Regions from separate parts of the Rhodococcus sp. NPDC127527 genome, predicted to be linked through region 3. Evidence: riboswitches for the same ligand, from Rfam matches in the RefSeq annotation. Region 3 holds a riboswitch; each other region holds the start of a gene.
The links. A riboswitch is a leader RNA that binds a small molecule or an ion and turns the genes downstream of it on or off. The one in region 3 is predicted to bind cobalamin.

Region 1: linked by a shared signal. The riboswitch ahead of ACFVH2_RS17520 (CbtB domain-containing protein) and the one ahead of ACFVH2_RS10905 (ABC transporter substrate-binding protein) in region 3 are both predicted to bind cobalamin.
Region 2: linked by a shared signal. The riboswitch ahead of ACFVH2_RS21235 (magnesium chelatase subunit D family protein) and the one ahead of ACFVH2_RS10905 (ABC transporter substrate-binding protein) in region 3 are both predicted to bind cobalamin.

The regions. Positions count from the first base shown of each region.
Region 1 is NZ_JBHXVP010000010.1:101,547-107,555, reverse strand. Features, by position in the region: gene ACFVH2_RS17540 (OsmC family peroxiredoxin) at 39-473, shown strand; gene ACFVH2_RS17535 (hypothetical protein) at 717-896, shown strand; gene ACFVH2_RS17530 (DsbA family oxidoreductase) at 1,117-1,809, shown strand; gene ACFVH2_RS17525 (CbtA family protein) at 1,889-2,725, opposite strand; gene ACFVH2_RS17520 (CbtB domain-containing protein) at 2,716-2,910, opposite strand; cobalamin riboswitch at 2,935-3,064, opposite strand; gene ACFVH2_RS17515 (alpha/beta hydrolase) at 3,107-4,150, opposite strand; gene mhuD (mycobilin-forming heme oxygenase MhuD) at 4,210-4,518, opposite strand; gene ACFVH2_RS17505 (MarR family winged helix-turn-helix transcriptional regulator) at 4,559-4,948, opposite strand; gene ACFVH2_RS17500 (MFS transporter) at 5,049-6,009, shown strand, end outside.
Region 2 is NZ_JBHXVP010000014.1:126,943-132,951, forward strand. Features, by position in the region: gene cobO (cob(I)yrinic acid a,c-diamide adenosyltransferase) at 1-429, opposite strand, end outside; gene ACFVH2_RS21235 (magnesium chelatase subunit D family protein) at 461-2,389, opposite strand; adenosylcobalamin (AdoCbl) riboswitch at 2,416-2,569, opposite strand; gene mqo (malate dehydrogenase (quinone)) at 2,650-4,197, opposite strand; gene ACFVH2_RS21245 (alpha/beta hydrolase) at 4,317-5,339, shown strand; gene mtr (mycothione reductase) at 5,336-6,009, shown strand, end outside.
Region 3 is NZ_JBHXVP010000005.1:109,520-115,528, reverse strand. Features, by position in the region: gene ACFVH2_RS10915 (S9 family peptidase) at 1-1,224, opposite strand, end outside; gene ACFVH2_RS10910 (phosphoribosylaminoimidazolesuccinocarboxamide synthase) at 1,262-2,143, opposite strand; cobalamin riboswitch at 2,212-2,396, shown strand; gene ACFVH2_RS10905 (ABC transporter substrate-binding protein) at 2,427-3,419, shown strand; gene ACFVH2_RS10900 (FecCD family ABC transporter permease) at 3,416-4,474, shown strand; gene ACFVH2_RS10895 (ABC transporter ATP-binding protein) at 4,471-5,283, shown strand; gene ACFVH2_RS10890 (ferredoxin) at 5,280-6,009, shown strand, end outside.

The DNA of each region.
Region 1 (6,009 bases), on a different contig from region 3:
CACTGGTCCTCGCCCCGTTCATCGACGAGAGGACCGCCATGCCCACACGTACCGCCCGCACCGCCTGGAACGGCACCCTGGAGGCGGGCTCCGGCCAGGTCGAACTCAGCAGCTCCTGCGTCGGCACTTTCGAGGTCTCCTTCCCCAAGCGCGCCGCCGAAGACGCGGGCGGCACGACCAGTCCCGAGGAGCTGATCGCCGCCGCGCACTCGTCCTGCTACGCGATGCAGTTGTCCGCGCTGATCGGGGAGGCGGGTGGCGTCCCGCAGAGCTTGGAGGTGTCGGCCGCGGTCAGCCTCGGCCCGGACACCCCGGGCTTCAAGCTCACCGGCATCGTGCTGACCGTCCGCGGCGAGGTCGACGGGTTGGACGCCGCTGGGTTCGAGAAGGCCGCGCAGGCGGCCAAGGAGTCGTGCCCGGTCAGCAAGGCACTGACTGGCGTGGACATCACGCTGGACGCGGCCCTCGTCTGATTCCGCCGTCGGTACCCGGCGGCGTCGGTCGGATGCCGTCGGGTGCAGTACGGGCATCTTGTTAGAAAAGGCAAGGATCGCTCTCGTCAACGGGCGAATCTCCCTATATCATGGCTTTGCCGCGCCGATGCAACTGCCCGCCAGTTCCGACGCGGATCCCCCATGGAGACAGCTGCGAAGGCGCAGGTCGAGAATGTCGGCGCCGTGATTCGGGGCTGTCGATCGAAGTAAGGATTCATCGCTGTGATCAAGCCCACCATCTCGCCTGCCCGTCGTCTCGCGGCCAAGATCGCCCTCACCGGACTGTTGACCGCGCTGCCTCTCGGCCTTGCTGTGGGCCCGGCGCTCGCCGCCGGCACGCACGCGGGAAGCTGCAACATCGACGGAAACGTCAAGTGGGTCAAGGACTGCCCCAACGACTAGGGTTCGGTCCGTTGTCCGGGTCGCGGCGCGGATAACATTGCATCGCAATAGTTTTCAAATATTCCACGGCGTGGATGCGGTTGAACCGTTCGCGAGGGCGAACGGTCGACTGTTCGTCGTGCGAGCCTCGGGAACACCACGATAATGGTGGACGTTTCAACCAGTTGTGAGCACAGAACCAGTCGCAGCCCCGTCCGCCCCCGCCGCACCGGCCGTCCTGATGGAGGTGTGGTCCGACATCGCGTGTCCGTGGTGCTACATCGGTAAACGCCGCTTCGAGGCCGCGCTCGCGTCATTCGAGCACCGCGACCGAGTCGAGGTCGTGTGGCGGTCCTACCAGCTCGCGCCGGACACCCCGGTGGGCGCCCGCGTCGGTGAACTCGAGGCTCTCGTCCAGCAGAAGGGCATGCCCGCCGAGCAGGTCAGGCAGATGTTCGCCCACGTCGCGTCGGCGGCGGCTGCGGACGGCCTGACGATGGACTTCGACACGGTCATCGCTGCGAACACCTTCGACGCGCACCGGTTGGTGCACCTCGCGGGCGATCGCGGGCGAGACGTGATGGCGGCGCTGTTTCGCGCACACTTCAGCGAGGGCCGGGTCGTCGACGACCGCGCCGAGCTGGTGAGGATCGCGGGAGAGGTCGGGTTGGACGCCGAGCACGTGCGTGCGGCCCTCGACGGCGACGCCGCGGCCGACCGGGTGCGGTCCGACATCGCCGAGGCCCGCGCGCTGGGTGTCACCGGTGTCCCGTTCTTCGTCGCGAACCGGGCCATCGGGGTCTCCGGTGCGCAGCCGGTCGAGGTGTTCACCCAGTTGCTCGAGCAGGCCTACGCGCAGTCGGGCGCCATCGTCACCCTCGACGGCGCCGAGTCGGACGGCGAGACGTGCTCCGACGGCTCCTGCGCCGTCTGACCAGAGCCCCTGCCTCCCGAATGGCCCATCCGTTCAGTCCAACTGAACGGATGGGCCATTCGGGAAGGGGCAGGTGGTCCTAGCGGACCGCGTCGAGCGCCGCGTTCCGTGCTCGGGTGGCGCGTTCGGTGAGGAACGCGAAGCCGAGTCCGAGTGCGAGCCACAGCGTCGCCTGGATGGCCAACGAGGAGACTCGGAACTCCCACAACAACGTGGCGGGGAAATCGCTGCCGACTTCGTTGACGCCGGGGAGCGCGACGTACCCGATCGCCACGACCACCAGGAACACCAGCAGCGGCACCGCGATGCGCACGGTCAGGAACTGGTGCGCCGAGACGATCCTCGCCGCGTACGCCGCGAGCCCGACCGCGAGCAGTCCGAGCAGCACCGATGCGAGCCAGAGCCAGGTGCGCTTGTCGATGGTGTCCGGGTCGCCGACGGCGGGCGGGTTGGCCGGGTACTTGAAGAACGGCACCGCCTCGATGGCTAGCCAGCCGAGGCCGGCGAGGCACAGACCCAGGACCGGCCCGGACAGAGTGCTCACCCGCCGCGCGTAGTGGGCGACGACCGCGAAGATCGCGCCCAGTGCGAGCCCGGCGAACGTGGTGGCCAGGAACAGTCCGAACCGCTGACCGTCGCGACTGACCAGCGCGTCTCCGCCGTGCGAGTGGCCTGACGACTCGGCGGCAGGTTCATCGGGATGCTCGGTCGCGTCGGTGTGCACGGATGCGGCGTTGTGCTCGTGCGGCGTCGCCGCGTGCTCGGCCGGAGCGGATGCGGACTCCTCGATCGCGATGGCCGCGTCGATGTGCGGTTCGCCGATCACGAACGCGACGGCGCCGGCCAGCAGGCCGGCGACGAGGCCGGCCAGCAGGCCGCGGATGAGGAGTTTCGTGAAGGCGTCGGTCAGTGGCACGGCAGGCCCAGCAGGTGGCGACCGTCGTGCATCAGCTCGTGCATGTACATGCCGCCGCGCGAGACCGCACCCTGGTCGAAGCCGACCAGGTACAGGGTCAGCATCGCGAGCAGGACCACGCCCGCGATGATCATCGCAATGCCGATGGAATCGGTTGCCTTGCTGGGGGTGTGAACGAGTGCCATGGTTCCTCCTGGGATTGCGCGTCCCTCAAAAGTCCAGGCGATGGCCACGGTGTCTGGCTGTCGAGGCGGTGCCTCGATCACAGTGGCGCGACCGCTCCGGACTTTCGCCGGATTCCCGTCAGCCATCGCTATTACCAGCGCACTCTCGCACTGACCCGGCGGTGGTGTCAATCGATGCCGTCCCGGCGAGGAACGGCTACGGGGCGGAGACGGCCTTCCGCAGCGCGGCCGCGGCCCGTCCCATTGCCTCGGGCCCCGAGCGCCCGACGCCCACCATGTTCGCGAAGGAGTGGATCAGCCCGGGCTCGCGGACGTGCTGCACCTGCACCCCCGCTTCGCGGAGCTTCTCGGCGTAGTCGTCGCCCTCGTCGCGCAACGGGTCGAATCCGGCCGTCACGACACAGGCGGGCGGCAGGCCTGTCAGGTCGCCGTAGATCGGGGACAGCAGCGGGTCGGTCAGGTCCACCCCGGCGGGCGGGTAGCTCGCCTCGGTGAGGTCCGTGAACCGTTTGTTCAGGAAGAACCCAGTCGCGAAGGTCGTCCGGCTGGGCCGCTTCACGGCGAAATCCACCGCGGGATAGATCAGCAACTGGAAGACGGGCGGCGCCCCGACCTGCCCGCGGGTGGCGCGCTGGGCGAGCACCGCGGCGAGATTGCCGCCCGCGCTGTCACCGCCGACGGCGATGCGGTCCGGGTCGATGCCCAGGCCCGTCGCGTTGGCGGTCACGAACGAGTACGCCGCCTCGACGTCGTCGACGGCCGCGGGGAAGGGCGATTCGGGGGCGAGCCGGTAGTCGACGGCGACCACCCGGACTCCCGCCCGCTCGGCGAGGAAACGGCACATCGCGTCGTGGGATTCGAGGTCGCCGTAGATGAATCCGCCGCCGTGGACGAAGAACAGGGCCGGCGACGCCGCGGTCAACTTGCGCGGGGTGTAGAAGCGCAGCCGGAGCGGGCCGCCCGGACCGTCGATGTCGAGGTCGGTGACCGCGCCGATCGGCAGGTCGCCGCCGACCGCCTTGGCGGCGTCGACAAGCGCGCGTCGGCCGCTCGGAATCGGTCGTTCCTCGATGGCCGCGCCCTCGATCTTGCGCAGCGCGAGGACGAGCTGCATCTCGGGGTCGAGGACGTTGCCCTCGATCTCCACCGGCCGCCCTGCGAGGCGGCGGACGATGCCGGGGGGCAGCGACAGCAACGCCTGCAGGGTGTGCCGTTTCGCGGAGTCGACTACCGCGGTCATACGAGTGAATCTACCGGCGCGATCAGTACCAGACCGGGTTTCTCCGGGCTCGGGCGTCCCTATGCCTTGGCGGCGACGTCGAGCACGACCTCGAACTCGAGCAGGGAGGCGCCGGTGGCGACGGGCTTGCGCGCCTCGCCGGCGTGGGCGGCGCGGGCGTCACCGTCGCGCCAGGCCGCGAAGGCATCCTCGGACTCCCACTGGGTGACCACGAAGTAGCGGGTCTCGCCGCCGGTCGGGCGCAACAGCTGGAAGCCCAGGAATCCGGGGGAGTTCTCGACGGCGTCCGCGCGCTGCGCGAACCGCTTCTCGAGTTCGGGACCGGCGCCCGCGGGCACCTCGATTGCGTTGATCTTCACGACTGCCATGGCCGCGAGCGTACTCGCGACGCCTCGCGGAGTGGTGCGGTCAGCCGGCGTCGGTGGGCTCGCCGAGGTGCTCGGCGAGCACCGTCAGCTGGATCCCGGCGGCGTCCGCGTGGACCGCGCGCCCGGCATCCGTCACGTCGACGAAGACGCCGCGCCGGTCGGATTCGCACAGCGACCGCGACACCAGCCCGGCCTTCTCCAGCCGGGCCACGCTGCGCGAGAGCGCGCTCGGGCTCAGGTACATGTCGGCCGCCAGCTCCTGCATGCGCGGGTGCTTGCAGGTGACCGACATCAGGCGGTCCAGGGTCTCGAAGTCGCTCATGCTCAGCCCGTGGGCGCTCTGCATCCGCCGGTCGAGTTCGCAGGCGATGCCGTTGTACCGGGTCAGCAGGGTGCGCCAGGTGTCGCGCAGCTCCGCGGGTGAGGTCATGGCCGCATCCTAGTTCGCCCCCCGAATCGGTGCAAGCAAAATAAATGCAAACAGAATTAGTGCTTGCACATTGATTGCACATGCATCTACTGTCTCATTCGTGACCATCACCGAATCCATCCCGAACCTGACCACGACAACGGATTCGCCGGGGGCCCAACAAGGTTGGACGGCCCGGCTCTGGGGGATCCTCGCGGTGCTGTGCGTCGTGATGTTCCTCGACGGGCTCGACGTCTCCATGGTGGGCGTCGCACTGCCGTCCATCGGTACCGAACTCGGCCTCGACACCACCTCGCTGCAATGGATCATCAACGGCTACGTGCTCGGCTTCGGTGGCCTGCTGCTGCTCGGTGGGCGCACGGCCGACCTGCTCGGCAGGCGCAACGTCTTCCTGGTGGCTCTGGCGGTCTTCGCCCTGGCCTCGCTGGTCGGCGGGCTCGTCGACGACGGCACCCTGCTCATCGTGACCCGCTTCGTGAAGGGCCTCGCCGCGGCCTTCACCGCGCCGACCGCGATGTCGATCCTGACCACCACCTTCAAGGAGGGGCCTGCCCGCAACCGCGCGCTGTCGATCTTCTCCGTCTTCGGCGCCAGCGGCTACTCCTCCGGGTTGATCCTGGGCGGACTGCTGACCAGCGCCGGGTGGCGATGGACGTTCCTGATGCCGGTGCCGTTCGCGGTCGCCGCCCTTGGCGCCGCCGTCGTTCTCATCCCGCGGGACCGGCCGGCCGATACCGGCGGGCACGACCTCGCGGGTGCGGTCACCCTCGTCGCGGGCATGATGCTCGCCGTCTACACGGTCGTGTCCGCACCAGCGCGTGGCTGGGCGGCTCCGCTCACGCTCGGACTCTTCGCCCTCGCGGCCACGCTGCTCACCTCGTTCGTCGTGGTGGAGAAGCGAATTGCGCATCCACTGGTTCGGTTGAGCATCCTGCGGGTCGGCGCGATCGTGCGCGCCAACCTGAGCATCATCGCGCTGTTCGGTTCCTACCTGAGCTTCCAGTTCATGATGACGATCTTCCTGCAGTCGGGACTCGGCTGGTCGCCGCTGAAGATGGCAA
Region 2 (6,009 bases), on a different contig from region 3:
GAGCGGGTAGGTGAACTCGTCGAGCACGTAGAACTTGTGTTCCTCGTTGGCGATTCGACGGGCCACCTCGCGCCACCCGTCCAGGGCGACCCGCGCGTGATCCTCGTCGTCGCCCTTCTTGCGGGTCCAGGACCAGCCCTCGCCCATCTTGTGCCACTGCACGGGCCCGCCGACTCCGGTGGACTGGTGCAGCTCACCGAGCGCGCGGAACGCCGATTCCTCGCCGACCTTCCACTTGGCGGACTTGACGAACTGGAACACCCCGATGTCGAAGCCCTGGTTCCAGGCGCGCAACGCCATTCCGAACGCGGCCGTCGACTTCCCCTTTCCCGCGCCGGTGTGCACGGCGAGGACCGGTGCATTGCGACGCTGGCGGGTGGTCAAACCGTCGTCGGGGACGGACTCGGGAAGCGGAACTCCCTTGGGCACAGTGCAACTCCTTCTCTGGCGCGTTGACGATCTAGGCCGCGAATGCCGCGGCGCCGGCCCGGACCACGCCCGCGACCCGCTCCGCGGACAGCTCGTCGATCCGGACGTACGCGCCGCGCATGGCGGTGGCCAGCTCGCGTGCCAGGCCGAGCCGGACCATGCCGGACTCGCAGTCGACGACCACCGAGGCCACGGACGTGTCGGCCAGCAGGCCCGCGGCGACCCGGGCGCGGTGCACCGGATCGGTTCCGCCGGTGGCCCGTCCATCGGTCAGCGCGACGACCATCGCGCGACGCTGCGGGTCCCGGACCTTCTCGCGGAGCACCACCTCACGCGCCTTCAGGAAGCCCTGGGCGAGCGGGGTCCTGCCGCCGGTGCGCAGCGACCGGAGTCGACGCACCGCCACGTCCACCGACGAGGTCGGCGGCAGCACGAGTTCCGCGGCAGTCCCGCGCACGGTGATCACGGCGACCTTGTCGCGGCGCTGGTAGGCGTCCCGCAGCAGCGAGATCACCGCACCGGTGACGGCGGAGAGCCGGTCGCGCGCCGCCATCGAGCCCGACGCATCGACCACGAAGACCACCAGGTTGCCCTCCCGACCCTCGCGTTCCGCTCCACGAATATCTTTGGGCACCAACACCATCGGACCTTCGGTACGGCCACGGGAGACCTGGTGCTCGGCGGCGGCGAAGAGCGTGCCGACCAGGTGCAGGCCGCGACCGGGCGTGGTGGTCGAGCGCACGACCCGTCCCTGCTGCGAGCGCGAGCGCGAACGGCGCCCCGGCGCACCCTCGCCGACTCCGGGGATGGTCAGCAGTCGGGTCTTGAACTGTGCCGACGGCGCGGCGGCCGGACGCTCGGGGGCGCGAGCCGGGCCGGACTGTTCGCTCTCGCTCGGCTCCGCGGACTGCTGGGCATCGCCGGGGGACGCGGGCCCGTCGGACTCGGGCGCGGGCGCGCCGCCGCCGGGTCCGTCGGGGTCGGGCTCCGGCTCGGGCTGGTTCGCCTGCTCGGCGGCGTCACGCATGGCGTCCTCGAGCTGCTGCGGGTCCAGGCCCGGCTCGTCGAAGGGGTCGCGGCGACGCCGGTGCGGCAGGGTGAGCTCGGCGGCCACCCGGACGTCCTCCTCGGTGACCGCCGTCGCGCCGCGCCACGCGGCGTGCGCGGTGGCGGTCCGGGCGAGCACCAGGTCGGCCCGCATGCCGTCGACGTCGAAGGAGGCGCACAGGGCCGCGATCCGGCGCAGTTCGGTGTCGCTCAGCTCGACACCGGCGAGGGCCTGGCGCGCGGCCGCGATCCGCTGGGCCAGGGCGAGGTCCTGGTCGGCGTATCGGGCGGCGAAGGCGGCGGGGTCGGACTCGAAGTCGAGCCGGCGGCGCACCACCTGCATGCGGGTGTCCACCTCCCGCGACGCGGCGACGTCGACGGCCAACCCGAACCGGTCGAGCAGCTGCGGGCGCAGCTCACCCTCCTCTGGGTTCATGGTGCCGACCAGCACGAATCGGGCCGGATGCGAGTGCGAGACGCCGTCGCGCTCGATGTGCACGCGTCCCATCGCGGCGGCGTCGAGCAGCACGTCGACCAGGTGGTCGTGCAGCAGGTTCACCTCGTCGACGTAGAGCACGCCGTCGTGCGCGGCAGCCAGCAGTCCGGGCTGGAACGCCCGCTCGCCGTCCCGGAGGACCTTCTCGAGGTCCAGCGACCCCACCACGCGGTCCTCGGTGGCACCGACCGGCAGTTCGACCAGCCGGGCGGGCCGCGTCCCGTCGTCTCCGGACACCGGCGGCAGCAGCGCGGCGAGTGCGCGGACCACGGTGGACTTGGCGGTGCCCTTCTCGCCGCGCACCAGCACACCGCCGATGCCGGGATGCACCGCGCACAGCGTGAGTGCGAGCCGCAGCTGGTCCTGGCCGACGATCGCACTGAACGGGAAGCCCGGTTCCGGACGGGTCTGCGTCATCGAACTCAGCTGTGCCACAGTGCAATTCCCTTCACTCCCCGGTGTCCGCGCCGAGGGTCGGAGTCGATCCTCTACCGCGGCGATCTGACTCCGGCTCCCGACCGGGTCGGGCACCGTCACAGTGGCGGGACCGTGCCTGACTTGCACAGGACTTCCCCGCGGCAGGGACATTGTTCGAGGGTGACTCTATCGGGCGCAACGACCGCCGCCGCCACCGCGCCCGGTGGGCGCGATGACGGCGGCGGTTCGGTGTGCCTGGGTCAGACGGCGGCGGCCGTGGTGGCGACCGCGTCCGAGGATTCGAGCTGCAGCACGCGGTTGGACCAGTCCCACACCTCACGGAAGAGGGACTCGTTGTCCGAGAGCTTGACCCCGAGCGAGGGCACCATCTGCTTGAGCTGCGGCTCCCAGGCCTTGTACTGCTCGCCGAAGCAACGCTGCATCACGTCGAGCATCGCGGGGACCGCGGTCGAGGCGCCCGGCGAGGCGCCGAGCAGGCCGGCGATGCTGCCGTCCGCGGCGCTGACCACCGCGGTGCCGAACTCGAGCACGCCGCCCTTGCCCTTGGCCCGGCGGATGACCTGGACGCGCTGCCCCGCGGTGATGAGCTCCCAGTCCTTGTCGAGCGCCTTCGGCACGAACTCCTGCAGGGTCTCGATGCGGCCGGCCTCCGACTTGGTCAGCTCACTGACCAGGTACTTCACCAGACCGAGCTCGGAGACACCCACGCCGAGCATGGACAGCAGGTTGTTCGGCTTGACCGAACCGGGCAGGTCGGTGACCCGGCCCTCCTTGAGGAACTTCGGCGACCAGCCGGCGTAGGGGCCGAACAGCAGTCCGGGCTTGCCGCCGATGACGCGGGTGTCCAGGTGCGGCACCGACATCGGCGGCGCGCCGACGGCCGCCTTGCCGTACACCTTGGCGCGGTGCTGCGCGATGAGCTCGGGATTGGTGCAGCGCAGGAAGGCGCCGCTGACCGGGAACCCGCCGAAGCCCTTGGCCTCCGCGATGCCGGACTTCTGCAGCAGGTGCAGCGCACCGCCGCCCGCGCCGACGAACACGAACTTCGCGTTGACCTTCCGGCGGGCGCCCGTGCGACGGTTGTGGACCTTCACGTCCCAGGTGCCGTCGGACTGCTTCGAGATGTCGGTGACCTCGTGACCGAAGTACACCAGTCCGCCGGAGGCGCCGACATGGCCGAGCAGCTGCTTGGTGAGCGCGCCGAAGTCGACGTCGGTGCCGCCGTCGGTCCAGTTCAGCGCGACGGGGTCGGAGAAGTCGCGACCCTTGGCCATCAACGGCAGGCGGCGGGCGAACTCCTCCGGACGCTCGGTGTACTCCATGCCGGCGAACAGCGGGTGCCCGGCGAGGGCGTCGTACCGCGCCCGCAGGTACTTCACGTTCTCTGCGCCGTGCACGAAGCTCACGTGCGGGATCGGGTTGATGAACTCGCGGGGCTCGGTGAGAATGCCCTTCTCGACCGCGTGGGCCCAGAACTGCCGCGAGACCTGGAACTGCTCGTTGACGTTGATCGCCTTGGCGATGTCGACCGAGCCGTCGGCGTTCTCCGGGGTGTAGTTGAGCTCGCACAGTGCCGAGTGCCCGGTGCCCGCGTTGTTCCACGGGTCGCTGCTCTCCGCGGCGGCGGCGTCGAGCCGCTCGAACACGCTGATCGACCAGTCCGGCTGCAGCTCACGAAGGAGGGCGCCGAGGGTGGCGCTCATGATGCCCGCACCGACGAGCACGACATCGGTCTTGGTCTGTACTGCGTTGTTTTCTGACACTGGAGAATCGACTTCCTTGTCCATTGGCAGTGGGCAGTCACACCGACTGCAGCCGACAGGTTACCCGGGCGTATATGGGCCGTTAACCTCACCCAATTGTGCCCCCCTGCGGGGAGGTTTCCCGCACATTACTGTTGTGATCTGTGACTACATGGGCACCGGACCTTCTTGGTGAAGGATATGAGCAGCTGACGATCCCGCTCGGGGCGGATCCGGACGGCGAGGGCGACGTCCTGGCTACCCTGGTTCGATACCGCCCCGAGGACGCCCCCGGCACCCGTCGCGCCGTGCTCTACGTGCACGGATTCACCGACTACTTCTTCCAGAAGCATCTCGCGGAGCACTTCCACGAGCAGGGCTACGCGTTCTACGCGCTGGACCTGCGCAAGTGCGGCAGGTCCCTGCGCGCGGGCCAGACGCCGCATTTCGTGACTGATCTCTCTTTCTACGACGCGGAGCTCGACCGCGCGCTGTCCCTCGTCCGCGAGGACGTCGGCGGGTCGAGTGGGGACTCGAGTGGAGCCGGCGAGGGGTCCGTGCTGCTGACCGCGCACTCCACCGGCGGGCTGATCCTGCCGCTGTGGCTCGACCGCCTCAACGCGCGACCCGGCGGCAGCGCAGGCGCGGGCGTCCGCGGGCTCGTCCTCAACAGCCCGTGGTTCGACCTGCAGGGCCCGTCCTACCTGCGCAGCGTCGGCACGGTGGCGGTCGACGCGGTCGGCCGGGTGAAGGAGAAGCTGGTGATCAAGCAGCCGCCCGCCGACGTGTACGGGCGGACCCTGCACCGCGACCACGGTGGCGAGTGGGACTACAACCTCGACTGGAAGCCGCTGACCGGCTTTCCCGTCACTTTCGGATGGATGCGGGCGATCCGGCGCGGTCACGCCCGCCTGCACCGCGGCCTCGACATCGGTGTCCCGTCCCTGATCCTGCGGTCCAAGGCGACGCACTACTCCCTGCGGTACACGGAGAAGTCCGAGGTGGCGGACCTGATCCTCGACGTCGAGCAGATCGCGAAGTGGGCGGGCTGCCTCGGCGACCGCACCACGATCGTGCCGATCGAGGGGGCCCGGCACGACGTGTTCCTGTCCCGCGAGGTTCCGCGCAAGCAGGCCTTCGACGAGGTGGACCAGTGGTTGGGCTGGCTGGACGGGCAGGGCGCGTGAACCACTTCGATCTCGCGATCATCGGATCCGGTTCCGGCAACACAATTCTCGACGACCGGTTCGCCGACATGCGGGTGGCCATTCTCGAGGGCGGAACCTTCGGCGGCACCTGCCTGAACGTCGGGTGCATCCCGACAAAGATGTTCGTCTACGCCGCCGAGGTGGCGCGGGCGATACAGCACGCGAGCCGGTACGGCGTCGACGCGCGCGTGGAGAAGGTGCGGTGGTCGGACATCGTCGACCGGGTCTTCGACCGGATCGACCCGATCTCGGCGGGCGGCGAGCGCTACCGGCGCGACGAGAACCCCAACACCACACTGTATTCCGGATACGCCACGTTCGTGGGTCCGCGGGAGATCCGAACCGGGACCGGGGAGGTGATCACCGCCGACCAGGTGGTGGTGGCGGCCGGTTCGCGTCCGATCGTCCCCGACGAGATCAGCCGCAGCGGCGTCCCGTACTTCACCAACGACGACATCATGCGGCTGCCGGCACTGCCCGAGCACCTGGTGATCGTGGGGAGCGGGTTCATCGCGTCCGAGTTCGCGCACGTCTTCTCCGCCTTCGGTAGCCGGGTGTCGATCATCGGCCGGGGCGAGCGCCTGCTGCGCGATCTCGACACCGACGTCTCGCAGCGGTTCACCGACCTGGCGCGGCGGAAATGGGATGT
Region 3 (6,009 bases):
GAGCAGCGGTCCCGACCACTCGGGGTTGCTGCCGACACCCACCGAGTACAGCTCCTCGCCGAACTCGAGTTCGTGCAGGTCGCCGTAGCCCTCGGCGCGCAGCGGCCACACCGCCACCCGGGTCAGCGCCTCGCGGCGATAGCTCAGCACCAGGTGCCCCGCGAACGCCTCGACCTCCTCCAGTCGCACGTCCTCGCGGTGCGCGAGCAGGGTGCGCTGATCGGTCGGGTCGGCGACCGGGGCATCGACCAGCGTGAAGTTGTCCGCCTTGACGCCGTCGACGTCGCCGTTGTGCAGGATCAGGAACCGGTCCTCGCCCGCGACGACCGCGTGCTCGACGCTGTACTCGACGCCGTCCACCCGCGGCAGCACCACGCGGAACTCGCCCTCGGGGTCGTCGGACTCGAGGCAGAGGATCTCGGAGGTGACCTTCGACCCGATCCAGATCATCAGGTACTTCTCGCTGCGGGTGGATCCGAAGCCCACCCAGAACCGCTCGTCCGGCTCGTGGAACACCTTCACGTCGTCGGCCTGCGCGGTACCGAGCCGGTGCCGCCACACCGTGTCGGGGCGCCAGGCCTCGTCCACGGTCATGTAGAAGACGTGCTGGTTGTCCACCGACCAGGTCGCGCCGGGGGCGGTGCCGGGGATCACGTCGGGCAACTCGTCGCCGGTGACCAGGTCCTTGAACCGCAGGGTGTACCGCTCGTCGCCCGCGGTGTCGACGGAGTAGGCGAGCAGGGTGCCGTCGAGGGTGACGGAGAACGCGCCGAGCGAGAAGAAGTCGTGCCCCTGCGCGAGCTCGTTGGCGTCGAGCAGCACCTGCTCGCCCGCGATCTCGGTGTCGGCGGACAGCTCGGGCGGGGTCCAGTCGTCCGGGCCCGCGATCGGGCAGCGGCACTGCACGCCGTACTGCTTGCCCTCGTAGCTGCGCGAGTAGTACCACCACTGTCCCATCCGGGACGGCACCGACAGGTCGGTCTCCTGCGTGCGCGACTTGATCTCCTGGAAGATCGACTCCCGCAGCGGGGCGAGGTGCGCGGTCCGCGCCTCGGTGTACGCGTTCTCCGCCTCCAGGTAGGCGACGACCTCCGGGTCGTCCTTGACCCGCAACCACTCGTAGTTGTCGACGAAGGTGTCGCCGTGGTGGGTGCGCTCGTGCGGGACCTTCTTCGCGACCGGCGCGACCGCCGTGGCGGGGACCGGGGTGACAGGCGAACTCATGCCGCCACCCTATGCGCACCCCGGCCCCGCGTGACGGCTACACCCAGTCGGCGAAGGACAACCCGGAGATCCGCTCGTAGGCCTCGATGTACCTGCTGCGGGTCGCCTCGACGATCTCCGGCGGCAGCGGCGGCGGTGGCGTGTCCGAGGCCCGGTCCCAGCCCGACTCGGGCCCGGTCAGCCAGTTCCGGACGAACTGCTTGTCGAAGCTCGGCTGCACCCGGCCCGGCTCGTAGCCGTCCGCGGGCCAGTACCGGGACGAGTCGGGGGTGAGCACCTCGTCGGCGAGCACCAGGTTGCCCTCGGCGTCGAGGCCGAATTCGAACTTGGTGTCGGCCAAGATGATTCCCCGGTCCGCGGCGAAGCTGGCGGCCCGGAAGTAGATGTCGAGGGTGTCCTCGCGCAGCTTGACCGCCAGGTCCGTGCCCAGCTGGTCCACGACCGTCGCGAAGTCCACGTTCTCGTCGTGATCGCCGAGCGCCGCCTTGGTGGCGGGGGTGAAGATCGGGTCCGGCAGCTTGCTGGCCTCGACCAGCCCGGCGGGCAGCTCGACGCCGCACACCGCACCGGTCCGCTGGTAGTCCGACAGCCCCGAGCCGGTGAGGTAGCCGCGGGCCACGCACTCGACCGGCACCATGTCCAGCTTCTTGACCACCAGTGCGCGACCGAGCACCTCCTCGGGGATGCGCTCGTCGTCGGGCGCGCCCGCGAGGTGGTTGTGCCCGCCGAGCTCCTCGAAGAAGAAGACGCTCATCGCGGTGAGCACGCGTCCCTTGTCGGGAATCGGAGTGCTCAGGATGTGGTCGTAGGCGGAGATCCGGTCACTGGCGACGAGCAGCAGGTGCTCGTCGTCGATCGTGTAGAGGTCACGGACCTTGCCGCCGGCCAGGTGGGCGTAGTCGGAGAGTGAGGGGCGCACGTGGCCAACCCTATCGGGTCACTCCCCCGGCCACTCGTGGGCGATCGCCCGCCGCGGGCGTTGGTCTATCCTGCAACCGTTGTCGCGGTGTTCGGGAAGTCCGGTGCGAAGCCGGCGCGGTACTCGCCACTGTGAGCAGGTACGTCGACTACCAGGGGTTCGGCCCCGGCCACTGGACGTTCGAGTCCGGGAAGGCGTGGTCGGCGGCTGATCCTGCCGAGCCAGGAGACCGGCCGTGACGCATACCTGCACGTTTTCCACGAGTCATGGAAGGCGGGTCGCTTTGCGTACCCTTTTCTCCCCCCGAGTCCTCGGCGCGGTAGCGGCGTCGACGGTCGCGGCGTTCGCGGTGGCCGCGTGCGGCGCGTCCACCAGCCCCTCCGACACCGATGCGGCCGCGACGGTGTCGCTGCAGAACTGCGGGCGCACGGTCACCCTCCGCGGGCCCGCCGACCGCGCCGTCACCCTCAACCAGGGCGCCACCGAGACCGCGCTCTCGATCGGCGCGCAGGCCCGGATGGCCGGCACCGCCTACCTCGACGACACCGTCGCGCCGCAGTGGCAGGCCGCCTACGCACAGGTCCCGGTGCTCGACGAGAAGGACTACCCGAGCCGCGAGGCACTGCTCGAGGCGAAGCCCGACCTGGTGACGGCGTCGTACTCGAGCGCCTTCGACGACAAGGCCGTCGGCTCGCAGGAGTCGTTCGACGAGCTCGGCATCGCCACCTACGTCTCGCCGTTCGGCTGCAAGGACAAGTCGAAGCGGCCCCCGGTCACCTGGGATTCGATCGCGACGGAGATCACCGACTACGGCACCCTGTTCGGCCACGAGGGCGAGGCCGAGGCGGTGGTCGCCGGGATGCGGGAGACGCTCGCCGGCGTCGAGTCGCACGCAGCGGCGCGGGGCAGGACGATCCTCTGGTACGACAGCAAGACCACCACGCCCTTTGTCGGTGGCAATCGGGGCGGCCCGCAGCTGATCATCGACGCGGTCGGCGGCACGAACGTCTTCGCCGCGACCGACGCGGCCTGGGCCGACGGCAGCTGGGAGACGGTCCTGGCCGCGAACCCGGACGTCATCGTGCTCGCCGACGCATCGTGGGACACCGCCGAGGAGAAGAAGAACTACCTCCGCAACGATCCCGCGTTGCGAGACCTGAAGGCCGTGCGTGACAACGCCTTCGTCGTGGTGCCGTTCTCGGCGAGCACGCCCGGTCCGCGGCTGATCGAGGGCGCGGCACTGGTCGCCGAGCAACTGGGCGGCGGCCACGCATGAGCGTGCGGACCCGGGTGCCCGCCCGGGTGGCCGCGACGACGGCCACCGGCTGGACGGCGATCCTGGCCGTGCTGCTCGTCGCCAGCTGCGCGGCCGGGGTCGTGATCGGCGCGGCCGACCTGTCGTTCGGCACCGTCGTCGAGGCGATCGCCGGGCGTCTCGGCATCGGGACGGGAACCGACCTGCTGACCACGCACATCGTCGTCGATCTTCGGATGCCGCGGGTGCTCGCGGCCGCGGCGATCGGCGCGGGCCTGGCGCTGTGCGGGGCGGTGTTGCAGTCGCTCACCGGCAACCCGCTGGCCGACCCGTACCTGCTCGGCATGTCCGGGGGCGCGTCGCTGGGCGCGGTCCTGGCCCTCACCACCGAGGTGAGCACGTTGGGCGCCTTCGGTTTCGGCGCGGTCTCCTCGGCCGCCTTCCTTGGCGCCCTCGGCAGCCTGCTGCTGGTGTTCGTGATCGCGACGTCGCGGTCCGGCGCGCTGCTGCCCGGTCGACTCGTCCTCGCCGGGATCGCGGTGGGACAGTTCGCCGCTGCCCTCACGTCGGCGCTGGTGCTGCTCGGCGACCGGGACGCCGCGCACCGGGTCCTGACGTGGACGCTCGGCTCAGTCGCCGGCGTGCGGTGGTCGGGGCTGGTCGGCATTCTGATCGTCCTGGCGGTGACCGTCGCGGTCGTGCTCGCCCACAGCCGGGTGCTCGACTCGTTCGCCTTCGGGGAACGCGCCGCCGCGAGCCTGGGCACCCACGTCGAACGGTCGCGGTGGGTGCTGTACGCGGCGGCGTCGCTGTGCACGGCGGCGCTGGTCGCGCAGGCCGGGGTGATCGGCTTCGTCGGGCTCGTGGTGCCGCACGCGGCGCGGATGCTGGTCGGGCCGCTGCACGCGCGCCTGCTCCCGGTGGTGGCCCTGCTGGGCGCGCTGCTGCTGGTGTGGGCCGACGTCGCCGCGCGCAGTGTGCTGCCGGGACGCGAACTACCGATCAGCATCGTCACCGCCGTCGTCGGCGTTCCGGCGTTCGTGTGGCTGCTCCGCCGACGGGGGGCCCGGACGTGAGCCATCACTCGCCGGAGATCCGGGTCGAGGCGGTGACCTGGTCGCAGGGCGGCACGACGATCCTCGACGCCGTGACGTGTGTGGCACCGGCCGGGCGCGTCACCGGACTGATCGGCCCCAACGGTTCCGGCAAGACGTCGCTGCTCTCGGCGATCGCCCGGCTCGCGCGTCCCGACAGCGGGCGCGTCGTGATCGACGACAGACCCGCGACCGAGATGCACCGGCGCGACTTCGCCCGGACCGTCGCCCTGGTGGAACAGCATTCGGCCACCGAGCTGGAACTGACGGTCGAGCAGATCGTCGAACTCGGCGTGATCCCGCGTCGTGGCGGCTGGGCCCGACCGGCCGCCGTCGGCGCGGCCGGCGCGGTCACCGAGAGCCTCGCGATGGCCGGGATCACCCACCTGCGACACCGGTTGTGGCAGAGCCTGTCCGGCGGCGAGAGACAGAAGACACAGCTCGCGCGCGCCTTCGCGCAGAAACCGTGCGTGCTGCTGCTCGACGAGCCCACCAACCACCTGGACGTGTCGGCGTCCGTCGAGCTGCTCGACCTGATCCGGGTCCGTGGCCTGACGACCGTGGCGGCGATGCACGACCTCAACCTCGCCGCGATGTACTGCGATCACCTGGTGGTGCTGCGCGGTGGACGCGTCGCCGCCGAGGGACCGACCGAGTCGGTGCTCACCGCCGACCTGCTGGCCGACGTCTACGGGATCGACGCCCTCGTCCAACCCCATCCCCGAACCGGGCGGCCGATGGTGGTGCTCTGCGGCATCGTCGACGCAAGCCTCGAAAGGAACCTCTCGTGAGCACGCGCTGGGTGATCGTCACCGCCCCCACCGACCGCGGCGACGATCCACGCGACCAGGTGGTCGGGGCGCTCGCGACACTGCGGAACCGCCACCCGGACAACGTCTTCCGGATGGCGGTGCTCGGGGGTTCGGGTCCCGGTGTCACCGGGGTGCTCGACGAGGCCGCGGACGCGGGCGCCACCGAGATCGTCGTCGTCAGCGCCCAGACCGTGCTGGACCGCAAGATCGACGCGTGGTTCCGTCGCGTGATCGGGCACTGGCTGCGCGAACGCGGACCCGGCGCCCCGGAGGTCCGGCTGGCGCCGCCGCTGTCGGACATCGACGCCTACGCACGCCTGCTCGACGCCGCGATCTCGGGCCCCACCACCCCTGCCCGGACCACCACCGCACCGCTCACCTCCCCCGCCTGGGACGAGGTCCCGGGTTTCGGTCGGCACGTGCTGGTGTGCCGCGGTCCGCGCTGTTCGGCCCGGGGCGGCCCGGAGACCGCGCAGGCCCTCGACGAGGCGCTCGAGGCGCGCGGACTGGGTGACGACGACGTCCTCGTCACCCAGACCGGCTGCCTGTTCCCGTGCTCCCAGGCGCCGGTCGTGGTGGTCCACCCCGACAACGCCTGGTACGCCGGGTTGCACGCCGGCCGCGTCGACCGGCTCGTCGATCAGCACCTGGTGGCCGGGCGGCCGGTCACCGAATGGCACGGCGCCCGGCGCGGGTCTGCGATCC